DNA from 3 places in the Chryseomicrobium palamuruense genome. Region 3 is predicted to be linked to each of the others. Evidence: riboswitches for the same ligand, from Rfam matches in the RefSeq annotation. Region 3 holds a riboswitch; each other region holds the start of a gene.
The links. Region 3 has a riboswitch for S-adenosylmethionine ahead of metA (homoserine O-acetyltransferase MetA). Riboswitches for the same ligand answer to the same signal wherever they lie in the genome.
Positions count from the first base shown of each region.

Region 1: another riboswitch for S-adenosylmethionine. It lies ahead of metK (methionine adenosyltransferase); the one in region 3 lies ahead of metA (homoserine O-acetyltransferase MetA).
Region 2: another riboswitch for S-adenosylmethionine. It lies ahead of ACFO0S_RS02610 (hypothetical protein); the one in region 3 lies ahead of metA (homoserine O-acetyltransferase MetA).

Region 1 is NZ_JBHSEF010000026.1:12,314-14,581, reverse strand. It holds gene metK (methionine adenosyltransferase) at 1-1,106, opposite strand, end outside; SAM riboswitch class I at 1,331-1,453, opposite strand; gene pckA (phosphoenolpyruvate carboxykinase (ATP)) at 1,643-2,268, shown strand, end outside.
Region 2 is NZ_JBHSEF010000009.1:221,580-223,847, reverse strand. It holds gene ACFO0S_RS02615 (glycerate kinase) at 1-847, opposite strand, end outside; gene ACFO0S_RS02610 (hypothetical protein) at 860-1,141, opposite strand; SAM riboswitch class I at 1,218-1,319, opposite strand; gene ACFO0S_RS02605 (hypothetical protein) at 1,360-1,557, opposite strand; gene ACFO0S_RS02600 (general stress protein) at 1,591-2,004, opposite strand; gene ACFO0S_RS02595 (DUF2188 domain-containing protein) at 2,179-2,268, shown strand, end outside.
Region 3 is NZ_JBHSEF010000026.1:399,104-401,371, reverse strand. It holds gene ACFO0S_RS14400 (AI-2E family transporter) at 1-338, shown strand, start outside; gene ACFO0S_RS14395 (hypothetical protein) at 341-724, shown strand; SAM riboswitch class I at 779-882, shown strand; gene metA (homoserine O-acetyltransferase MetA) at 943-1,860, shown strand; gene ACFO0S_RS14385 (aminoglycoside phosphotransferase family protein) at 1,857-2,268, shown strand, end outside.

The DNA of each region.
Region 1 (2,268 bases), 390 kb from region 3:
GCCGTTTGTTTGTAGATTGGACGGCGAAGGTCAAGCATCTTGATGATGCCAGCTGGACGTAAATCAAACAATTCACGAATCCAAGTAACCATGTCCGCTTCAAGTGCTTTGCCCGTCCCAAATGTATCCACAGAGATCGATACCGGTTGAGCTACACCAATTGCGTATGCAAGTTGGACTTCCACTTTATCCGCAAGGCCTGCCGCGACGATATTCTTCGCTACATAACGCGCAGCGTAAGCAGCCGAACGGTCAACTTTCGTTGCGTCCTTACCAGAGAAGGCACCGCCACCGTGACGCGCATATCCACCGTACGTATCGACGATGATTTTGCGTCCCGTTAGACCTGCATCTCCTTGTGGTCCACCAATTACGAAGCGGCCAGTTGGGTTGATGAAGTATTTCGTGTTGTCATCAATCCATTCAGCAGGAACAACAGCGTTAATGACGTGTTCTTTCAAGTCTGATTGGATTTGTTCAAGTGTCACTTCTGGTGCGTGTTGTGTGGAAATAACGATGGTATCCACGCGAACTGGTTTGCCGTTCTCATCGTATTCAACCGTTACTTGTGTCTTTCCGTCAGGACGTAAGTACTCAAGTGTATCGTTTTTACGTACTTCCGATAGACGACGAGACAATTTATGTGCCAAGCTGATAGGAAGTGGCATTAATTCTTCTGTTTCATTACATGCAAATCCGAACATTAGACCTTGGTCTCCGGCACCAATTGCTTCAATATCGGCATCCGTCATAGAACCTTCACGTGCTTCAAGTGCACGATCCACTCCTGCTGCGATGTCTACAGATTGCTCATCGATTGCTGTTAGGACAGCCGATGTATCTGCGTCAAAACCAAACTTTGCACGCGTATACCCAATTTCACGTACCGTTTCGCGAACGGTTTTTTGAATATCTACATAAGCAGATGTTGTAATTTCTCCTGCGACAAGTACAAGACCTGTTGTGACAGTAGTTTCACACGCGACGCGTGCATTCGGGTCTTCAGCCAAGATTGCGTCTAGGATAGCATCTGAGATTTGATCACAGATTTTATCCGGATGGCCTTCTGTTACTGATTCCGAAGTGAATAATCGACGTTGAGTCATGATATATTTCCTCCTTCTTGATCCTGCGGAATTGCTTCCGTGAATTGAACCGGTACTCATTCCCCATGGCAAGCCTAAAATACTTGAAGCTGTTTTGGAATTTTAGATGCAAAAACGTCTATGAAAGTCGTTTCTACAATGGTTGGCACATGGTTGAAGGCGTCCATAAATAATAAAATCCTTTCGCTCATCGTGAGGAAAGGATGATTTCTTTGCACCTTTCACTCTTATCAATCAGGGAAATCCCCTGTCTCAGGTTGGGCACCTTTCAATAAGTGTTGCTTTCTATCTTATTGAGGTTGCCGGGTTTCATAGGGCCTGACCCCTCCACCAGCTCGGGATAAGAGTATCCGTTCAATTTTTCATCATACGCATTCCTTTGTCGAAAGTCAACGAAAAACTGTGTGAAAAGCTGCACAAAAAAAGTCATTGACCCAGGGTCATTAGTGTAGACTATTTGGGTTAATGTGTTATACTAATTCACATATTAGCATTCCGTAGCTTCGGAAAATCTATTTAAGGATGGTACTTACCCTATGCAATCAATCGATACGAAAAGCGCAATCCAGTCTTTATTAAGTGGAGCCAACGTCCACACTCAACTTTCTGTAGCTGAGCTCGTCGAACAGGCAACTTCACGCGGAGAAGGCATGTTGACGTCTACTGGAGCTTTACGTGCGGAAACAGGAAAATACACAGGTCGTTCTCCTGAAGATAAATATATGGTCGATGAAGATATTTCTCGCGACAAAATTGATTGGGGTTCAGTGAACCGTCCAATCTCAAAAGACATATTTACGAACCTATATAAAAAAGTAACCGCATACTTACAAGAAAAAGAAGCGTTATTCGTATTTAAAGGATTTGCTGGTGCGGATAAAGACTCCCGTCTTCCAATCCAAGTGATTAACGAATATGCATGGCATAATCTTTTTGCTCATCAACTCTTCATTCGCCCGACTAAAGAGGAGCTTGCTTCACACGAAGCACAATTTACGATTGTGAGTGCACCAACTTTCAAAGCAGATCCTACTGTCGATGGTACGAATTCAGAGACCTTCATCATGGTGTCGATGGAAGAGCGTATCGTGTTAATCGGTGGAACGGAATATGCGGGTGAGATGAAGAAATCTATTTTTGGTATCATGAACTACTTGCTACC
Region 2 (2,268 bases), on a different contig from region 3:
GAGAATTTTCCCATCCAGAACGCTTCAAAATGAAGTCGATTCCGTGGTACCACTTGGAGGGGAAGAACGCTTGGACAGCCCCACCAAGCCCTCCACCTGCTCCTGCACCCGGCCGGTCATGAAGGCGTAAGCCGGTATGAGATTCAATGACATCCGCTAGTCGTTTCAAAGCCGCTTCCACATCCTGTTTATCGTCAGGATGGACTCCTTTCGTCTCCCCGTAAAGAGCCGTCGCCCCGCCCGGACCTACATAAGGAATCTGAACGTCACTGACCACGGCAAACGTGCACTCTTGAATACGTGAATCAAATGCTGAATCATCGAGTCGTGCGAGGTCTTTTACCTGTAGAAGGTCTCCTGAGATCTCCTGACCATGTTCATTTATGAACTTCATACCGAGGGCACGAAGCATACCTGCGCCCCCGTCGTTTGTGGCACTGCTTCCGATGGCTAAAATAAAATTCCGATGCCCTTCATCGAGAGCCGCTTTAATTAATTGACCCGTCCCGTAAGTCGATGCGAGACGAGGATTCTGTTCTTCTTTCTTCACGTAGCTAAAACCTGAGGCTTGGGCCATCTCAATCACGCATGTATGGCGGGAGAGACCCGTTACTCCATAAGCCGCTTGAATCGATCTGCCGAGGGGATCTTCTACACGTGCTGTTTTATAGGTTCCTTTCGTTGCGTTCATCAATGCATCGAGTGTGCCTTCCCCGCCGTCCGCAATGGGGAATTCCACGACTTCCACAGTAGGGTCTGCAGATTGAATCCCTTGTGCGAGTGCACGTGTGGCTTGCTTGGACGTGAGTGTACCCTTCCATGCATCTGAGCTGACGATGATTTTCATTGAAGTTCCTCCCTAGAATAAGCGTTTGCTAGCTGGACCAAATAAATAAAAGTGCAAATTCTGTTTCTTCTCTTCTACACTTCGTGATAAGCGTTCAATTTCCTGCTCAAGAGCCGAAATTTCTTCACGCTCTTTGTCGATACGACTTCTTGAAATCTCTTCTCCAAGTTCCAAATACAGCAGCTGATTTTCTAAAGCTTTCATTTTTTGGTGACGTACCATTGCTCCCGCATAACTTTTTGGCTCCGTCTCTTTTAACTGTTGCAACTGTTGTTCAAGTGTTTGTTTTGACATGCAAAACAGCCTCCTTTTGAAATTTGCCAAACAAAAAACTCTTCCCGAGAGAGAAGAGTCGCATAAGCAATATTTCTCCTCATCGTTCAGGGGATACCTGTTGGATGGAGCACCTTACCTCATAGGCAGGTTGCTGAGACTTCGTAGGGCCAAATCCCTCCGTCTCTCTTGATAAGAAAAGAGTTTCTGTTTAGTTAGTGTAAGTATAGCATAGATGGTTACTTTGAGCGAATATCGTCTTTATCTGCCTTTTTGTGATTGTAGAGTTCATTTTCACCCTCGGTATCGGCTGGGTCTTCTCTATAAAAGAAGGGATCGCTGTCGATTTTTTCTTCTTCCGTCAATGACTTTTCATCACTTGGTAGTGGAATTTTCCCACTGTTGTTTTTCTCTTTCTCTTTTTCAAACTCATTCATTGCTTTATCCTCCTTTTCTTTGTCTCATTTATTTTAGTGTTCCCTCTCCTCTTCATCCGTAAACGGCGCATTAACTACATGTCGAATGGAATCATCCGTCGCTCCGAGATTTGCACCATTCACTCGGTCTGCAAATACAAAATAATGACCGGCATCAATTTCTGCTTCTGCGCGTTCCACTACATCTGATCCGAAACCCAGACGAAAAAGTACGTCTTGTACACGATCTTCTCCTCGAAAAAAAGAAACTGCAGAATCCCAGAAGGAGTTGTTTTCCGTCTGTATTTGTAAGGATGTATTTTCTTGAAGCCAGCTCACTTGGCGACCCGACTTTGCCAAAATGACGACTTCATCTTCTTTAAACCCGGCATCACGAAGCGCCAATAATCGATGTTTTAATTCTTCACCTGTCGTCAGGATCCAGTAATTGGCGGTTTTCGAAATCATTATGTTCTCCTCCTCTCGATGTGCTGTACGATGTACATCCTTTCCCATATTTTAAAGAATCTAAAACTCTTTTTTCAAAAATCAGGAAGTGATGCCTATGGCAAGTGAAATAGGAGAGTTAGTAGTTTAATTGAGAGAAACAAGGGAAAACTGAACCCTAAGGAGGCGATGTGTATGCCATGGACAAAATCAGACTACCCTGATTCCATGAAAAACTTAGACGCTGCTATACGAAACAAAGCCATTGAAATGGCCAATGCAATG
Region 3 (2,268 bases):
TCACTCCAGCGGTTATCATCGCTCTTGTCATGTCTCCGTGGATGCTTTTGAAACTTGCTGCCGTGTGGACGGTTGTCCAGCTTGTGGAAGGGAAGTTTATCTCACCACAGATTATGGGAAAAACATTACATATCCATCCGATTACGATCATTTTTGTGTTGGTCACCTCAGGGGCCTTATTTGGAGTAGCTGGTGTTATTCTCGGAATCCCTGGATATGCTATAGTAAAAGTAATCGTTACCCACTTCTTCCATCTCTTTAAGATGCGCTATAATCGATATGAGCCGGTCGTGGATAACCATTACGAATATGTTTCCAAAACAAATAAGGTGGAGTAAGTATGAACAGTTTTGAGTCAAAAATTACCAAAGACAACATCACTATCGAAACCGTGGTCGACCATACGAATATCGAACACGGGATCAATCTCTCAGGTACTATTTATATTGAAGGGGTAGAGAGTGATGATGTATTAGAAACTCTTCGTCTTGTAGTTTGTAAGAAAAACACGAAAGAAATTTTGACGAAACAATCTTTTGAACTCGTTGGAACCGTTGCCTCAAAAGGGACACAGATGATTCCATTTGAAATTATTCCGGATGAACGTTGGCTACCGGCGGAAGGAGAAGAGGAAACTCATTTAACACTTCAAACCGTTGCCCTCTTTTTTGACGGAAGCAGCGAAGAAGATGAAAGCGAACTAATTTTTGATATTGAAGAATAGCTTGTCAGCTGTATTGTGAAGTGCTAAAATGACAGCAACATCTAAACTAAATACTTATTATCAAGAGAAGCTGAGGGACATGGCCCGAGGACGCTTCAGCAACCTCTGCCTAGCAGAAAGGTGCTCCCTCCATCAAGTGCTGACTTGGAAGATAATGCTTACCGACACTCTGCCCTTGTATGGGTCGAGTGTTTTTTATTTCAAAGGAGTGAAGAAGAATGCCCATCAATCTACCGAAAGATCTACCTGTTATTGAAAAATTAAAAGAAGAGAACATCTTTGTGATGGACTCGGACCGTGCCCATACCCAAGATATTCGTCCACTGGAAGTCTTGATTGTCAATTTAATGCCCGAAAAAGAAAAGACCGAGCACCAGTTGCTTCGTCTGCTCGGGAATACACCTTTACAGACCAATGTGACTTTTCTACGTATGACAAGCTACCAGCCGAAAAATGTAAGTAGCAGTCACCTGGAGCAGTTTTATGCTGTATTTGAGGAAATCCAGGACCGTCGTTTTGACGGCATGATCATCACCGGGGCGCCAGTCGAGCAGATGTCTTTTGAAGAAGTAGACTACTGGCCGGAAATCGTCACCTTGTTATTTTGGGCAAAAACACATGTAACGTCTACATTATCGATTTGCTGGGGTGCTCAGGCAGTTCTTTATCATGAGTTCGGTATTGATAAAGAGGCACTTCCTCAGAAATGTTCAGGTGTTTACCCGCATCAATTATTGACACCACATAGTCCACTCGTAAGAGGGTTTAACGATACGTTTTTAGCTCCACATTCACGTCATACAACAGTCGGGTATGACAAGATTTTGAAGCAGCCAGAACTTGAAACTGTGGCGGTTTCAGATGAAGCGGGTGTGTTTTTGATCCAGTCGAAGGATCAGCGTCATATAATGGCGACAGGTCACTTGGAATATGATGCGACGACACTTCGAGATGAATATGAGCGAGATGTGGCAAAAGGAATTCCTTGTTCCGTACCGGAGAACTATTTCCCTGAAGATAACCCGAAGAATGTTCCACAAAACACATGGAGGGCGCATACGCATCTGTTGTTTTCGAACTGGTTAAACTACTATGTATACCAGCAGACCCCATTTGAATGGAGCAGTACTAAATGAATTTTAACGAGAGAATTAAAGCGGCTTTTGGAGAACGAGGGGAGAGGTGGCTCGAAACTTTACCGGAACGCATTCAAAAGATAACAGCAGTTGAAGGAATAAGCTCTGTCCAGCCTTTCACTAATTTGTCCTATAATTACGTAGCAAGAGCTTTAAGAAGCGATGAATCTGTCGTCTTAAAAATCGGACTTCCTGGATATGATTTCAACAATGAGATACTCGCGCTACAAACATTCCCTAAAGACGCAATTGCATCTTTAGTATCTGCCAACTCGATTGAAGGCTACTATATTATGGAGAGTATTTCACCTGGAGAGCCTTTGAATGTCAAATTCTCCGACACGAGAACAAACGTTCGAATATTTGTAGAACAGTGGGGGAGGTTGCATCAAACGTCTTCACTACAAG